Regions from separate parts of the Streptomyces sp. WAC03905 genome, predicted to be linked through region 1. Evidence: riboswitches for the same ligand, from Rfam matches in the RefSeq annotation. Region 1 holds a riboswitch; each other region holds the start of a gene.
The links. Region 1 has a riboswitch for cyclic di-AMP ahead of AC2RP6_RS24045 (transglycosylase family protein). Riboswitches for the same ligand answer to the same signal wherever they lie in the genome.

Region 1 (5,600 bases):
CCTGATCCGCGCGAGCGACCACGGCGACCATCTGACGGAGGGCGAGGCCACCGCGATGGCCTTCATCCTGCTCTTCGCCGGCTTCGAGACGACCGTCAACCTCATCGGCAACGGCGTCCACTCCCTCTTCATGAACCCCGTCCAGCGCGAGCGCCTGCAGGCCTCCCTGGCCGCGGGGGAGAACGAGCTGCTGTCCACCGGTGTCGAGGAACTCCTGCGCTACGACGGCCCCGTGGAGCTGGCGACGTGGCGGTTCGCCACCGAGCCGCTGACCCTCGGCGGCGAGCGCGTCGAGACCGGCGACCCGGTCCTGGTCGTCCTCGCGGCCGCCGACCGGGACCCCGAGCGGTTCGCCGACCCGGACACCCTCGACCTCTCCAGGACCGACAACCAGCACCTCGGATACGGGCACGGCATCCACTACTGCCTGGGCGCACCGCTGGCCCGGCTCGAAGGACAGACCGCGCTCGCGACCCTGCTGACGCGCCTGCCTGACCTGGAACTCGCCGTTCCGCCCCAAGAGCTGCGCTGGCGTGGGGGGTTGATCATGCGAGGGCTTCGTACTCTTCCCGTTCGCTTCACGGTTCAAAACACTTGCGCGGGATCTGATGAAAAGTCAGATCCTGCTTGAACTTGTGACAATCGTTCGAAGGCCGCTAGGTTCTGCCGTTACCCCGCTGTTATGCGAAAGGTGATCCCTCATGCTCTCCGGGAACGGCCGTCACAGACGCCCCCGCCAGGTCCCCGCGCTGGTCGTCACAGCCGGAGTCACTGGCTCTGCGCTGGCCATGCCGCTGCTCGCCGCCACCAGCGCCACCGCTGCCGAAACCACCACCTGGGACAAGGTGGCCGAGTGCGAGAGCGGCGGCTCGTGGAGCGCCAACTTCGGCAGTGGCGCCTACGGCGGCCTCCAGTTCACCCAGGAGCAGTGGCAGAACGCCGGCGGTCTGGACTTCGCGGAGCGGGCCGACCTCGCGAGCCGCTCGCAGCAGATAGCGGTGGCCGAGCGCGTGCTGGCCTCGCAGGGGCCGCAGGCCTGGCCGCTGTGCGCGGCCTCCGCCGGGCTCGACCAGCAGGGTCCGGCCGCGGTCGTCGACCCCGGTCTGCCCGGCAGCCCCACCGCGGTGGGCCCCGCCCCGTCCCGGCCGGACGACGCGGTTCCGTCCACCAAGGGCGGCAAGCCGGCGACCGACTTCGGGCTGTCGACCGAGGAGACCCCGAGCCCCTCGGGCACCCCCTTCCTGATCCCCGACGCGCCGTCCCTCGGGCTGCCCGTCATGCCCGCGCCCGACGTCCCGACGACGCCTCCGGCCGACCCGGGCACCCCGGTCGTCCCGACCGACCCGACGACCCCGCCGGTCGGCCCCACCGACCCGACGGCCCCGGTCCTCCCGTCGGACCCGGCCGACCCGACGGCTCCGACGACGCCCACGACCCCGCCGGTCACCCCGAGCCCGTCCCCGTCCGACCCGACCGCCCCCGTGGCACCGACGACCCCGGCGACCCCGGAGACCCCGGAGGCCCCGGGCGCCACACCCGTCGAGGGCAACGGCAAGCACCGCGGTGCGCCCTCCCCCGAGGAGAGCGCCCCGTCTGACGCCGTGTCGGACCCCGTCTACACGGTGCAGGCGGGCGACAGCCTGGCGACCATCGCGGTTGCCAAGGGCGTGAAGGGCGGCTGGAGCGGCCTCTATGCGGCCAACGAGCAGGTCATCGGTGAGGACGCCGACCTGATCAAGCCCGGGCAGAACCTGGATCTAACCACGTAATAAGGACAGTTGGTTCGCCCGGAAAGACCTTGATTGTCTGTTTTCGGCAAGTGAGACATGTGTCTCTTCCGGTCAACTGGCGTGTCCCGCCCGGGGGCTTCCGCAAACCCCGGTCTCACCTGCGCAAACACCCCTGCGGAGAGCGCAAGTAGGGGCCCTTTCTCCCCGATGTTCCTCGTTGAACATCGGGGAGAGCTGTGTCTACCTTCTGAATCGCTCGCCACCGCGAGCTCCTTCGACCGCATCGCCGAGTCCTGCCGGCGGACGGGGGGAACAGTCGTCGCGTAAAGCGCCGAAGGCAGGAGCGGGGGACCCAAGGTAGGTGCCGCGAGCGGCCGTTGAGAGACGGTCGTGCAGCGGCTTGGGGTTAAGCGGTGCGCTAGGTCGCACCGCCGGGCACTCACGGGCCCGAACCCGACAGCTCACCTCGTAGGCGTCGGTGAGGAGAAACCTCATGCTGCTTTCCGGCAAGGGCAAGCACCGTCGCGGCTCCAAGGCCGTCCGCATCGTCACGCTCGCAGGTGTCGCCGGTGTGGCCGTCGCCGCCCCCCTGATGACCGCGGGCGCCGCCAGTGCCGCCACCGCGTCCGAGTGGGACAAGGTCGCGCAGTGCGAGTCCGGTGGCAACTGGGCCATCAACACGGGCAACGGCTACTACGGCGGCCTGCAGTTCTCGTCCTCCACGTGGGCGTCGTTCGGCGGCAAGTCGTACGCCGCGCAGGCCAACCAGGCCTCGAAGGCGCAGCAGATAGCCGTGGCCGAGAAGGTCCTGAAGAAGCAGGGCAAGGGCGCCTGGCCGCACTGCGGCAAGGGCCTGTCGAACTCCTCGTACACCGGCGGCTCCTCCGAGACCCCGGCTTCCACGAAGCCGAAGGCCGAGCCGAAGAAGACCGAGACCAAGAAGACCGAGACCAAGGCCGCGCCGAAGAAGGAGACCAAGCGCGCCGAGGCCCCGGTCACCCGCTCCGAGCGCACCGAGGCCCCGGCCGCGCCGAAGACCGGCAACGGCTCGTACGAGGTGAAGGCCGGCGACACCCTGGGCACCATCGCCGAGGCCAACGGCGTCAAGGGCGGCTGGCAGCAGCTGTTCGAGCTGAACAAGGACATCGTCTCGGACGCCGACCTGATCTTCCCGGGTCAGAAGCTGAAGCTCAGCTGACCGCTGCGGCAATAGCCGCAAAAGCGTACGCAACGCGCAGAATTCCCACCGCCCGGCGCCCTTCCCCCCACGCGCCGGGCGGCGGTGTGTGCGGCAGCGGAACCCCCGTCACCCGGGGTCCTATGTCCGGGAAGAGGGGTATTCGGGCCCTTTTTCGTCCCAGGACCCGGGCGGTCGGCAGGGCGAGTGCCCGGATCCGGTTAGGCTCTAGTCGGCCAGGCCATCCCACGGCCTGACGCCACCGCACACCCAGCGTCACATCCCAGAAGGAGATGCTCGTGCCGTCCATCGACGTCGTCGTAGCCCGGGAAATCCTGGACTCCCGAGGCAACCCCACGGTCGAGGTCGAGGTGGGCCTCGACGACGGCAGCACCGGCCGTGCTGCCGTTCCGTCCGGCGCCTCCACCGGTGCCTTCGAGGCCATCGAGCTCCGTGACGGTGACCCCAACCGTTACATGGGCAAGGGTGTCGAGAAGGCCGTCCTCGCCGTCATCGAGCAGATCGGCCCGGAGCTCGTCGGCTACGACGCCACCGAGCAGCGCCTGATCGACCAGGCCATGTTCGACCTGGACGCCACCGACAACAAGGGCTCGCTCGGCGCCAACGCCATCCTCGGCGTCTCCCTCGCCGTTGCGCACGCCGCGTCCGAGGCCTCCGACCTCCCCCTCTTCCGCTACCTCGGCGGTCCGAACGCGCACCTGCTGCCCGTTCCGATGATGAACATCCTCAACGGTGGGTCGCACGCCGACTCCAACGTCGACATCCAGGAGTTCATGATCGCCCCGATCGGCGCGGAGTCCTTCTCCGAGGCGCTGCGCTGGGGTGCCGAGGTCTACCACACCCTCAAGAAGGTCCTGCACACCAAGGGCCTGTCCACCGGTCTCGGTGACGAGGGCGGCTTCGCCCCGAACCTGGAGTCCAACCGCGCCGCGCTCGACCTCATCATCGAGGCCATCAAGCAGGCCGGCTACACCCCGGGCACGGACATCGCGCTCGCGCTCGACGTCGCCGCGTCCGAGTTCTACAAGGACGGCCAGTACGAGTTCGAGGGCAAGTCCCGCTCGGCCGCCGAGATGACGGACTACTACGCCGAGCTCGTCGAGGCGTACCCGCTGGTCTCCATCGAGGACCCGCTGTTCGAGGACGACTGGGACGGCTGGAAGACCATCACCGACCGCCTCGGCTCCAAGGTCCAGATCGTCGGTGACGACCTGTTCGTCACCAACCCGGAGCGCCTGGCCCGCGGCATCGAGGAGGGCTCCGCGAACGCCCTGCTCGTGAAGGTGAACCAGATCGGTTCGCTGACCGAGACCCTCGACGCCGTCGAGATGGCCCAGCGCAACGGCTTCAAGTGCATGATGTCGCACCGCTCCGGCGAGACCGAGGACGTCACCATCGCCGACCTCGCCGTCGCCGTGAACTGCGGTCAGATCAAGACCGGCGCCCCGGCCCGCTCGGACCGCGTCGCCAAGTACAACCAGCTGCTGCGCATCGAGGAGATCCTCGACGACGCCGCGGTGTACGCGGGCCGCAGCGCCTTCCCGCGCTTCAAGGGCTAATCACGCTCTGCCTCCGTACGTCCCCGCACTCGGTCCCGTACCGTGTGCGGGGACGTATTGCGTAGTGCGTACCTAGGGGAGGCGGACCAATGGCCGGGAACCGGGATCGGTTCTCCACCTTCTCCACGGCCACGCGGCTCAAGCAGCTCGGTGAGCGGACCGCGGCCCACGTCTACCGCTCGCAGTCGCGCCGGCAGGTGCGCCGCAGCCGCCTCACCGGCAGGGCCGCGCTCCTGGTGCTCGTCCTCTGTACGCTGGTGGTCGCCCTCGCGTATCCGATGCGCCAGTACGTGTCCCAGCGCTCGGAGATCGCGGAGCAGCAGCGGGCCGCCGCGACGGCGCGGGAGCGCCTGGAGCGGCTCCGCGACGAGAAGGCCCGCTGGCAGGACGACGCCTACGCGGAACAGCAGGCGCGCAAGCACCTGCACTTCCTGCGCCCGGGGGAGGTCGGCTACATCATGAGCGACCCCGGGGCCCGGCCCCCGGAGCCGCACCGGACCGGCCAGGCCGGCTCGGACCGCCCCTGGTACTCCAACGTCTGGGACGGCGTCGACAAGGCCGACCGCCCCGGCGACTGAGCACGCCGGCACCGGAGCCCCGGGCATCCGGTACCGCAGTACCGCAGCACCCATCCACGAGAACGAAGAGACTTCCTCCAGGCATGCAGACGCCCCCGCCCCAGACCGACCGGACCGAGCCGACCGACGCGGACATCGAGGCGTTCGAGCAGCAGCTCGGCCGCCCGCCGCGCGGGCTGCGCGCCATCGCGCACCGCTGCCCCTGCGGGCAGCCCGACGTGGTGGAGACCGCGCCGCGGCTCCCCGACGGCACCCCCTTCCCGACGCTGTACTACCTGACGTGCCCGCGCGCGGCCTCCGCCATCGGCACGCTGGAGGCCAACGGCGTGATGAAGGAGATGCAGGCCCGGCTCGCCGAGGACCCGGAACTCGCCGCCGCCTACCGGGCCGCGCACGAGGACTACATCCGCCGCCGCGACGCCATCGAAGTGCTCCAGGGCTTCCCGAGCGCCGGTGGCATGCCGGACCGGGTCAAGTGCCTGCACGTGCTCGTCGGCCACTCCCTGGCCGCCGGCCCCGGCGTGAACCCGTTCGG
Region 2 (5,600 bases), 3.4 Mb from region 1:
CCCGGATGCTGCACACCATCGGCTTCGACAAGGTCTACGAGCGGGCCGAGGGGGCCCACTTCTGGGACGCCGACGGCAACGACTACCTCGACATGCTGGCCGGATTCGGGGTGATGGGCCTGGGCCGCCACCACCCGGTCGTCCGCAAGGCCCTGCACGACGTCCTGGACGCCCAGCTGGCCGACCTCACCCGCTTCGACTGCCAGCCGCTGCCCGGACTGCTGGCGGAGAAGCTCCTTTCGTACAGCCCGCACCTGGACCGGGTCTTCTTCGGCAACAGCGGCACCGAGGCGGTCGAGACCGCGCTGAAGTTCGCCCGTTACGCCACCGGGCGGCCCAGGATCCTCTACTGCGACCACGCCTTCCACGGGCTGACGACCGGCTCGCTCTCGGTCAACGGCGAGGGCGGGTTCCGGGACGGCTTCGGCCCCCTGCTGCCCGACACCGAGATCGCGCTGGGCGACCTGGCCGCCTTGGAGCGGGAGCTGAAGCGCGGCGACGTGGCGGCCCTCGTCGTCGAGCCGATCCAGGGCAAGGGGGTCCTCGCCGCCCCGCCCGGCTTCCTGCTCGCCGCTCAGGAGCTGCTGCACCGGCACAAGGCGCTGCTGATCGCGGACGAGGTGCAGACCGGACTGGGACGCACCGGCGACTTCTACGCGTACCAGCACGAGCCCGGCGTCGAGCCCGACCTGGTGTGCGTCGCCAAGGCGCTGTCGGGCGGCTACGTGCCGGTCGGCGCGACCCTGGGCAAGGACTGGATCTTCAAGAAGGTCTACTCGTCGATGGACCGGGTGCTCGTGCACTCGGCGAGCTTCGGGTCCAACGCGCAGGCGATGGCGGCCGGGCTCGCGGTGCTCTCCGTCATGGAGGACGAGGCGCTCGTCGCCCGAGCGCGGGCCACGGGCGACCTGCTGCGCGGACGGCTCGCCGCCCTGGTGGACGACTACGAGTTGCTCCACGAGGTGCGCGGGCGCGGGCTGATGATCGGCATCGAGTTCGGCCGCCCGTCCTCGCTGGGCCTGCGCAGCCGCTGGACGATGCTCCAGGCGGCCCGCAAGGGCCTCTTCGCGCAGATGGTCGTGGTGCCGCTGCTGCAGAAGCACCGCATCCTCACCCAGGTCTCCGGGGACCACCTGGAGGTGATCAAGCTGATTCCGCCGCTGGTGCTGGACGAGCGGGACGTCGACCGGTTCGTCGGTGCCTTCCGCGAGGTCATGGACGAGGCGCACGGGGGCTCGGGCCTGATGTGGGACTTCGGCAGGACGCTGGTGAAGCAGGCCGTCGCGGCGCGCTGACGGCCTGCGCCGCCCGCTGGCGGCGCGATCAGACCAGCAGCCGGTCGCGGAGCCGGTCGAGGGTCTCGGGGGTCAGCCCGAGGCCCTCCGCCAGGTAGCGGTCCACCCCGCCCCAGCCCTCGTCGATGGTGTCGAAGGCGGCGACCAGGTACTCGGCGCGGGCGTCGAAGAGCGGCGCGAGCAGCTCCATCACCTCGGGCGAGCGGGCCTCAGGGGACGCGGAGCTGCGGCGCACCCGGTAGCGGCGGTGGGGGGCGTTGGACTCCAGGTAGTCCGCCACGATCGCCTCGCGCTCGACGCCGACCGCGAGGAGGGTGACGGCGACGGACAGGCCCGCCCGGTCCTTGCCGGCCGCGCAGTGCAGGAGCGCGGGGACGCTGTCCTCGGCGATGGCGCGGACGACCCGGCCGTGCTCGGCCGTGCGCTCGCGGATGATCCGGCGGTAGGAGTCCGACATCCGGGCCGCCGCCCTGCCGTCGCCCAGGATCACGCGGAGCCGGTCCAGGTCGCCGTCACGGACCAGCCGCCAGAACTCCCGGCCGTCCGCCGGGTCCGAGAGCGGGATGTTGACGTTCCGTACGCCGGGCAGTTCGACGTCCGGGCCCTCCAGGGCGTGATCGGCGCCGTTGCGGAAGTCGAAGATGGTGTGGAGTCCGAGCGAGCCCAGGAACTCTGCATCGGTTTCGGTGGCATGTGCGAGATGTCCGCTTCGGAAGAGTCGTCCCGTCCCGACCGTTCGTCCATCAGAAGTCGGCAATCCGCCCACATCACGGAAATTGCGCACCCCGGTCAGCTCCGGCTCCTGTATCTGCTGGGTCAAGAGAACCCCTCCGCCTCTCGCGTGGCCACTGTCCGAATTGAGCTACTTGGCGCCAACTTGCCATCACCGGAGGCGAGATCGGGCACGTCCCCGTGAGCCAGATCATACGGTGACCGTGAGTGCCTGATCGCCCGGACCGAATGGCCCGGTGGGGACGGCTGTTGACGGAGCGGAATGGACGGAGGGTGACCGGAATTCCGGCGGCCCCTCATGCCTGTTAATCCGTCAGGGAATTCGCGGCTTGTTCGGCGTGCCCGCAAGGGATTACCTTCGCGATCGATCCGGGTGGACCGCCGAATCCTGCCGCCGCCCGGAAACCGCAACCGAACCATTTCGCGCGGCAGGAGCGGGGGAACCAGGTAGGCCGCCGTTCCGGAGATCTTTTCTCCGGAACGGCTCGGGGTGAAGCCGTTCATGTCCCGTACATGTACGGCCGGACATCTCCAGTCCGAACCCGACAGCTCACCTCGCAGGCGCCGGAGAGGAATCCGCCATGCCTGCAAAGGGTAAGCACCGCCGTCCCAAGTCCCTTTCCCTTCCCCGCGGATTCGCGGCCGCAGGCACCGGCGGAGCGGCCCTCGCCCTGCCGCTGCTCGGTGCCGCCGGCGCCCACGCGGCCGGCGCCCCGGCAGCGGCCCCCGCCGTCGCACCCGCGGTCGCCGCGCAGGCCCCCGCCGCACTCCGGGCCGCGCCCGCCGCTCCCGCGACCGCCGTGCAGGCCGCGCCGACCGTCTACACGGTCGTCCCCGGCGACTGCCTGTCCGAGATCGCCGCGGAGCGCAACCTCCCCGGCGGCTGGCAGCGGCTGTACGCCGAGAACCGCGAGGCGGTCGGCGCCGACCCGTCGCTGATCCACCCCGGCCTGAAGCTGACCCTCGGCGGCCGCGGCGAGGCCTCCCCGGCCGACGCCGTCCCCGCCCCGCGCACCGCCCCCGAGGCCGCCCCGCAGGCCGCCCCGAAGACGGCCCCGAAGGCGCAGAAGCCGGCCGGCCGGGCCGCCGCCCCGCAGGCGCCGCGGGAATCCGCCCCCCAGGCCCCGGCCGAGGCCCCCGCCGCGCGACCCGCCGGCTCCGGCTTCGTGGCCCCGGTCGGCGGCGGCATCTCCACCCAGTACAAGGTCGCCGGCGCCATGTGGTCCTCCGGCTACCACACCGGCGTCGACTTCATCGCCGCCATGGGCACCACCGTCAAGGCCGTCGGCGCGGGCACCGTCGTCTCCGCCGGCTGGAGCGGCGCGTACGGCAACGAGGTCGTCATCCGCCACGCGGACGGCAAGTACTCCCAGTACGCCCACCTCTCCCAGCTGTCCGTCTCCTCCGGGCAGAGCGTCACGGCCGGCCAGAGCATCGGCCTCTCCGGCTCCACGGGCAATTCGACCGGCCCGCACCTGCACTTCGAGATCCGCACGAGCCCCTCCTACGGCTCGGACATGGACCCGATCGCCTACCTCCGCTCGAAGGGCGCCAGCCTCTGACGGCACCGGCCGACGGAGCACCGACACGCGTGGGGCCGGGACCCGAGGGGGGTCCCGGCCCCACGTGTACTTATTCCTTATGCCCGGCGTGGTACAGATCACGGCCCGTCAACCCCTCATTACGTTGGCGTAGGTTGCTCGCGGGAGTGAAGGATGGGTTCTCGTGGCAGCGACGACGACGAAACTCAAGACCATCGGCTCGTACGCGGCGATCGGGGACAGCTTCACAGAGGGCGTGGGGGACCCGGGGCCGGGTGATTCTTTTCTCGGCTGGGCGGACCGGCTCGCCGTGCTCCTGGCCGATCAGCGCGACGAGCACGACTTCCGGTACGCGAACCTCGCGGTACGCGGGAAGCTCCTCGACCAGATCGTGGCGGACCAGGTACCGAGGGCCAAGGCCCTCGCCCCGGACCTGGTCACCTTCTGCGCGGGCGGCAACGACATCATCCGGCCCGGCAGCGACCCCGACGACGTGGCGGAACGGTTCGAGGCGGCCGTGGCCGACCTCACCGGGGCCGTCGGCCAGGTCATGATCACCACCGGCTTCGACACCCGGGGGGTGCCCGTACTCAAGCACCTGCGCGGCAAGGTCGCCACGTACAGCGCGCACGTGCGCGCCATCGCCGACCGCTACGACTGCCCGGTCCTCGACCTCTGGTCGCTGAGGTCCGTGCAGGACCGCCGCGCCTGGGACGCCGACCGGCTGCACCTGTCTCCCGAAGGTCACACCCGCGTCGCCCTGCGCGCCGCGCAGGTGCTCGGCCTGGAGGTCCCCGCCGACCCCGACCAGCCGTGGCCGCTGTTGCGCCCGCGCGGCTCGGTGGACGTGACCCGCGACAACATCCAGTGGGCCCGCGAGTACCTGGTGCCGTGGATCGGCCGCCGACTGCGCGGCGAGTCCTCCGGCGATCACGTCGAGGCGAAGCGGCCGGACCTCCTGCCGCTGTAGGGGGCCGGGCGCACGAGGGGGCGGAGCGGCAGGCGGAATCCTTCGGGGCCGGTGTGCGTTGGGATGGTCGTAGTGAGACGACCGCACCGACCCCACCCCTCCCTGGAGGCGCTTTGACCGGCTCCCGTCCCCTCCGCCCGCGGCTGCGCGCCCTGCGGCCCGAAGCCTTCGGCGCGGACCCGTCCGGCGCCCGGCTGGAGCGGATCCGCCGCTCGCCGAACTTCGCCGACGGCGTCTTCCAGAACCCGGTCGGGGCCCGGAACAGGCCCTCGGGGTCGATGGCGGAGTTCGCGAAGATCTACTTCCACCGCGAGCAGCGGATCCGGCGCAGCCCCGGGGCTGCGATTCCGGTCCACCCGACGACCCTCGCCGACCTGGCGAAGCCGCCGGTCAGCGGACTGCGCCTGACGTGGATGGGGCACTCCAGCGTGCTCGCGGAGATCGACGGGCACCGGGTGTTGTTCGATCCGGTGTGGGGTGAGCGCTGCTCCCCCTTCCCCTTCGCCGGTCCCAAGCGGCTGCACCCGGTGCCGGTACCGCTGGCCGCGCTGGGCGACGTCGACGTCGTGGTCGTCTCCCACGACCACTACGACCACCTTGACCTGCCGACGATCAAGGCGCTGGCCGGTACGGACACGGTCTTCGCGGTCCCGCTCGGAGTCGGTGCGCACCTGGAGCGCTGGGGCGTGCCGGCGGACCGGCTGCGCGAGCTCGACTGGAACGAGACCACGAAGATCGGCGGGCTGTCCCTCACCGCGACCCCCGCCCGGCACTTCTGCGGCCGAGGCCTGCGCAACCAGCAGCACACCCTGTGGGCCTCGTGGGTGGTCGCGGGCGACGAGCACCGGATCTACCACAGCGGGGACACCGGCTACTTCCCCGGTTTCGCGGAGATCGGTGCCGCGCACGGCCCCTTCGACGCCACCATGATCCAGATCGGGGCGTATTCGGAGTACTGGCCCGACATCCACATGACCCCCGAGGAGGGCATGCGCGCCCACCTCGACCTCCAGGGCGGCGTCGCGCACGGCACGATGCTTCCGATCCACTGGGGCACCTTCA
Region 3 (5,600 bases), 2.6 Mb from region 1:
ACGGCCACAGCCCAGGCCGGCTCCGGCGGCCTGACAGCGACCGAGCACCGGCTGGCCAACGGCCTGCGCGTGGTGCTGTCCGAGGACCACCTGACCCCGGTCGCCGCGGTCTGCCTCTGGTACGACGTCGGCTCGCGCCACGAAGTCAAGGGGCGTACCGGCCTGGCTCACCTCTTCGAGCACCTGATGTTCCAGGGTTCGGCGAGCGTACCGGGCAACGGACACTTCGAGCTGGTCCAGGGTGCCGGCGGCTCCCTCAACGGCACCACCAGCTTCGAGCGCACCAACTACTTCGAGACGATGCCGACCCACCAGCTGGAGCTCGCGCTGTGGCTGGAGGCGGACCGGATGGGTTCGCTGCTGGCCGCCCTGGACGAGGAGTCCATGGAGAACCAGCGCGACGTCGTCAAGAACGAGCGCCGCCAGCGCTACGACAACGTCCCGTACGGCACCGCCTTCGAGCGGCTGACGGCCCTGGCGTACCCCGAGGGCCACCCGTACCACCACACCCCGATCGGCTCCATGGCCGATCTGGACGCCGCGTCCCTGGAGGACGCGCGCACCTTCTTCCGTACGTACTACGCGCCCAACAACGCGGTGCTGTCGGTCGTGGGTGACATCGACCCCGAGCAGACGCTCGCCTGGATCGAGAAGTACTTCGGCACCATCCCCTCGCACGACGGCAAGCAGCCGCCCCGCGACGGCTCGCTGCCCGACATCATCGGCGAGCAGCTGCGCGAGGAGATCGTCGAGGACGTCCCGGCCCGCGCGCTGATGGCCGCCTACCGGCTGCCGCACGACGGCACCCGCGAGTGCGACGCCGCCGACGTGGCGCTGACCATCCTGGGCGGCGGCGAGTCCTCGCTGCTGCACAACCGCCTGGTACGCCGCGACCAGACCGCCGTCGCCGCGGGCTTCGGCGTGCTGCGCCTGGCCGGCGCGCCGTCGCTCGGCTGGCTGGACGTCAAGACCTCCAGCGGGGTCGAGATCCCCGCCATCGAGGCGGCCGTCGACGAGGAGCTCGCGCGGTTCGCCGCCGAGGGCCCCACCGCCGAGGAGATGGAGCGCGCCCAGGCCCAGCTGGAACGCGAATGGCTGGACCGGCTGAGCACGGTGGCCGGCCGCGCCGACGAACTGTGCCGGTACGCGGTGCTGTTCGGCGACCCGCAGCTGGCCCTCACCGCCGTCCGGCGCGTGCTCGACGTCACCGCCGAGGAGGTGCAGGCCGTGGCCGCGGCCCGACTGCGACCGGACAACCGCGTGGTGCTCGTCTACGAGCCCCTCGCGGCCGAGGCCGCAGAGGGCGAAGAGAACGCCGACAGCGACGAGAACGAAGGGGCGGAGCAGTGAGCGACACCGCAGCCGTCACGATGACCTTCCACCCGCGCCCGCAGGCCGGCGAGCCGCAGCCGTGGGCCTTTCCGGCCCCCGAGCGCGCGACGCTGCCCAACGGGCTGACCCTGCTGCGCTGCCACCGGCCGGGCCAGCAGGTCGTCGCGGTCGAGATGAACCTCACCGCGCCCCTCGACGCCGAGCCCGAGGGCCTGGACGGCGTGGCGACCATCATGGCGCGCGCCCTGTCGGAGGGCACCGACAAGCACTCCGCCGAGGAGTTCGCGGCCGAACTGGAGCGCTGCGGAGCCACCCTCGACGCCCACGCCGACCACCCGGGCCTGCGGGTCTCCCTGGAGGTGCCCGCCTCCCGGCTGGCCAAGGCGCTGGGCCTGCTCGCCGAGGCACTGCGCGCGCCGGCCTTCGCCGACGCCGAGGTGGACCGGCTGGTGCGCAACCGGCTCGACGAGATCCCGCACGAGCTGGCCAACCCTCAGCGCCGCGCCGCCAAGCAGCTCTCCAAGGAGCTCTTCCCGGCGTCCCTGCGGATGTCCCGGCCGCGCCAGGGCACCGAGGAGACGGTCGCCCGGATCGACTCCGCGGCCGTGCGCGCCTTCTACGAGGCCCACGTGCGGCCCGCCACCGCCACCGCGGTGGTCGTCGGCGACCTGACCGGCATCGACCTGGACGCCGTACTGGCCGACACCCTGGGCGCCTGGACCGGTGACACCGCCGAGGCGCGCCCCGTGCCGCCGGTGACCGCGGACGACACCGGCCGCGTGGTCATCGTCGACCGGCCGGGCGCGGTCCAGACGCAGCTGCTGATCGGGCGCATCGGGCCGGACCGCCACGACCGCGTCTGGGCGGCCCAGGTGCTGGGTACGTACTGCCTGGGCGGCACCCTCACCTCCCGCCTGGACAAGGTGCTGCGCGAGGAGAAGGGGTACACCTACGGCGTGCGCGCCTTCGGGCAGGTGCTGCGCTCCACCGCCGACGGCAAGGGCGCCTCCATGCTCGCCATCAGCGGCTCGGTGGACACCCCCAACACCGGCCCGGCGCTGGAGGACCTCTGGAAGGTGCTGCGCACCCTCGCGGAGGACGGTCTGACCGACGCCGAGCGCGACGTGGCCGTGCAGAACCTGGTGGGCGTGGCCCCGCTGAAGTTCGAGACGGCCGCCTCGGTCGCGGGCACCCTGGCCGACCAGGTCGAGCAGGAGCTGCCGGACGACTACCAGGCGCAGCTGTACGCGCAGTTGGCCGAAACCGGGACGGTGGAGGCCACCACGGCCGTCGTACAGGCCTTCCCGGCGGACCGCCTGGTCACGATCCTGGTGGGCGACGCCGCGGTGATCGAGGAGCCCGTGCGGGCCCTCGGGATCGGTGACGTCGCGGTCGTCACCAACTGACGTCGCGCAAGCCCGGATGACGGGCAACTGACGCACCTTTCAAGGGGTTCCGGCGGCTTTCCGCCGGAACCCCTTTTGTCCGTTTAGTGGCGAGGTTGCTCGTATGGGATGTGGCGTACGCAACAAAAAGGCGCGTCTGTTTGGCGATTGACTGATGATCCGCCTAGCGTCATGCGTGCTGTCCGTCAGTTGTGCCCGCCGCACCCGCGGCACCGGACAGCGATCGCCGAGTCCCCGTCAGGCGCGAGCCTGGGGAGCCGGGGACCCACATCAGTCCCTGGGGTGAATCGGACCCCCTCGCAAGAGGAGGCCCGTAGGAGACCTTCCTGCTCCGAACCCGTCAGCTAACCCGGTAGGCGAGAAGGAAGGAAAGGATCAAACCCTTCATGGCGTTTGGCAGTCGTCCCGCTGGTACCGGCAAGCACCGTGGTTCCAGCCGCCTGAGCAAGAAGACCGCCGGCTACGCCGGTATCGCCGCGATCGCCACCACGGGCGTGGTCGGCTCCCTCGCCGCCCCGGCCTTCGCCGCGGACAACCACAGCAGCTCCGCCCCGGAGAACGGGCTGGGTGCCGTCGTCGTCGCCGAGGACCTGGCGGGCGACATCGAGGACCAGGCCGAGGCCCAGCAGCGTGCCGCCGAGCACGCCGCGGCCAAGGCCCAGGCCGAGGCCGACGCCAAGCAGAAGGCCGCCGAGGCCAAGCGCCTCGCCGAGGCCAAGGCGAAGGCGGAGCGCGAGGCCGCCGAGCGCGCCGCCCGCGAGGAGGAGCGCAAGCGCCTCAACACCTTCGTCTCCCCGCTCGACGACTCCTACGTCAGCACGCAGTACAAGGCGGGCGGCGGCATGTGGTCCTCCGGCAGCCACACCGGCATCGACTTCCACGCCGCCTCCGGCACCTCGGTCCACGCGGTGGGCTTCGGTACCGTCGTCGAGGCCGGCTGGGGCGGCGCGTACGGCAACAACGTCGTCATCAAGCACAACGACGGCACGTTCACGCAGTACGGCCACATGTCCTCGCTGAACGTCTCCGTCGGCCAGCAGGTCACCCCGGGCCAGCAGATCGGCCTGTCGGGCTCCACCGGCAACTCCAGCGGCCCGCACCTGCACTTCGAGGCCCGCACCGGCTCGCAGTACGGCTCGGACATCGACCCGATCTCGTACCTGCGCTCGCACGGCGTCAGCCTCTGACCCGTCCGCGGCTCACCGAGCACCGCGCACCCGCTTCACGAAGACCCCGCCTCCCGAGCCGGGGTCTTCGTGTTTTCGCCTTCCTCTGCAATGTTTCGGATTTACGTCCGCTCTCGAAATATTGCTGTGCTGCAATGGAGTCTCCGTGCGCGCGTGACGCGCGTGCACGAGGGCTGGCGGTCGGAAACAGGCGGAGGTTCGGTCTTGCGTATTCCTGCCCACGCGGTATGCACGGCAATTCGCGACGACATCGTCTCCGGAGTGTTCGAGCCGGGCGGCCGGCTCACCGAGGAGGTCCTGGCCCGCCGGTACGGCGTCTCGCGGGTGCCGGTGCGCGAGGCCCTGCGCACCCTGGAGTCCGAAGGCTTCGTGACCACGCGCCGCCACGCCGGGGCCGCGGTGGCCGAGCCGACCCCGCAGGAGGCGGCGGACCTGCTGGAGCTGCGGATGCTGCTGGAGCCGCTGGCGGCGTCCCGGGCCGCCAGGCGCCGCACCGACGCGCACCTCAAGGTGCTGCGGGGGCTGGTCAGGCTGGGTCAGGAGCGGGCCCGGCGAGGCCAGGGCGAGGACCTGCGGGCCCTCGGGGCCTGGTTCCACGAGACGCTCGCGCAGGCGTCCGGCAGCCCCGGGCTGATCGCGCTGCTCACCCAGATGCGGCACAAGGTGGCGTGGATGTTCGTGGTGGAGGCACCGGCCCGGCCCGCGGAGTCCTGGGCGGAGCACGGCGCGATCGTCGACGCCGTGGCGCGCGGCGACGCCGAGCGGGCGCGGAACCTGGCCGTGGTCCACGCCGATCGCGCGGCCGCCGCGCACCGGTTGCGGCGGTGGCCGGTGAGCACTTCGCAACCTGCCGTAAACATGTCGGGCGGTCGGCATTAACAGGAGCCGTATACGAAGGGTGGAATCGCGAGAATTCCGGGGCGCGACGATTCGCCGCGCCGAATTCACGCGCAGCGCCCGGAAACGATGCGCGGCGCCGTCGGGATCGCCGGCCGCATGCATTCCGTGAACTCCGGCCGATTGCGCACGTGCGTGACTGCGCACTTGGCCGATTGCGCGCTTGCGTCCGAGCCGCGCCCGCTCCCGGGTCTGCGCGCACACGCCGGAGCCGCGGCCCTCTCGTGAGGACCGCGGCTCCGGCGGACGTGTCCGGGTGAACCCGAAGGGTCAGACCGTCTCGGGCAGCTCTTCGAGGCCCTCGGCGACCAGCTTCGCGAGGCGGTCCAGTGCGGCCTCCGCGCCCTCGGCCTCGGAGGCGAGGACGATCTCCTCGCCGCCCTGGGCGCCCAGGCCCAGCACCGCCAGCATGGAGGCGGCGTTGACGGGGTCGCCGCCGGACTTCGCGATGGTCACCGGGACGCCGGAAGCGGTCGTCGCACGGACGAAGATCGAGGCGGGACGAGCGTGCAGGCCCTCGGCCCACCCGACGTTGACGCGGCGCTCTGCCATGGTGATGCCCTTCAGGTTCTTACGGTTGTCTAGACCAGTCTCTCACGGCGCCCCGAATGCTCGGACCGGCCCTCGGCCTGAATCCCTGATGTCGCCGCTGGACGAGCGTCCCCAGCTTGCACCGGTTCGTCCCGGCTTGCCTACTGCGCCGCGCGAGCGCTGTCCGGCCCCCTCCGGCCGTAAGGTATGCGCATGACCATAGAGTCGGACCCGTCCTACCCGGCCC

Region 2: linked by a shared signal. The riboswitch ahead of AC2RP6_RS08945 (M23 family metallopeptidase) and the one ahead of AC2RP6_RS24045 (transglycosylase family protein) in region 1 are both predicted to bind cyclic di-AMP.
Region 3: linked by a shared signal. The riboswitch ahead of AC2RP6_RS12185 (M23 family metallopeptidase) and the one ahead of AC2RP6_RS24045 (transglycosylase family protein) in region 1 are both predicted to bind cyclic di-AMP.

What each region holds. Positions count from the first base shown of each region.
Region 1 covers NZ_JBXYDZ010000003.1:4,763,238-4,768,837, forward strand. Annotated here, with positions in the region: gene AC2RP6_RS24035 (cytochrome P450 family protein) at 1-631, shown strand, start outside; gene AC2RP6_RS24040 (transglycosylase family protein) at 702-1,769, shown strand; cyclic di-AMP (ydaO/yuaA leader) riboswitch at 2,050-2,220, shown strand; gene AC2RP6_RS24045 (transglycosylase family protein) at 2,224-2,928, shown strand; gene eno (phosphopyruvate hydratase) at 3,207-4,487, shown strand; gene AC2RP6_RS24055 (FtsB family cell division protein) at 4,577-5,065, shown strand; gene AC2RP6_RS24060 (DUF501 domain-containing protein) at 5,149-5,600, shown strand, end outside.
Region 2 covers NZ_JBXYDZ010000003.1:1,382,965-1,388,564, reverse strand. Annotated here, with positions in the region: gene AC2RP6_RS08955 (aspartate aminotransferase family protein) at 1-1,295, shown strand, start outside; gene AC2RP6_RS08950 (tyrosine-protein phosphatase) at 1,324-2,115, opposite strand; cyclic di-AMP (ydaO/yuaA leader) riboswitch at 2,427-2,604, shown strand; gene AC2RP6_RS08945 (M23 family metallopeptidase) at 2,609-3,589, shown strand; gene AC2RP6_RS08940 (SGNH/GDSL hydrolase family protein) at 3,753-4,538, shown strand; gene AC2RP6_RS08935 (MBL fold metallo-hydrolase) at 4,652-5,600, shown strand, end outside.
Region 3 covers NZ_JBXYDZ010000003.1:2,175,895-2,181,494, reverse strand. Annotated here, with positions in the region: gene AC2RP6_RS12195 (M16 family metallopeptidase) at 1-1,350, shown strand, start outside; gene AC2RP6_RS12190 (M16 family metallopeptidase) at 1,371-2,738, shown strand; cyclic di-AMP (ydaO/yuaA leader) riboswitch at 2,953-3,111, shown strand; gene AC2RP6_RS12185 (M23 family metallopeptidase) at 3,125-3,925, shown strand; gene AC2RP6_RS12180 (GntR family transcriptional regulator) at 4,130-4,804, shown strand; gene AC2RP6_RS12175 (HPr family phosphocarrier protein) at 5,093-5,374, opposite strand; partial or broken gene AC2RP6_RS12170 (GNAT family N-acetyltransferase) at 5,567-5,600, shown strand, end outside.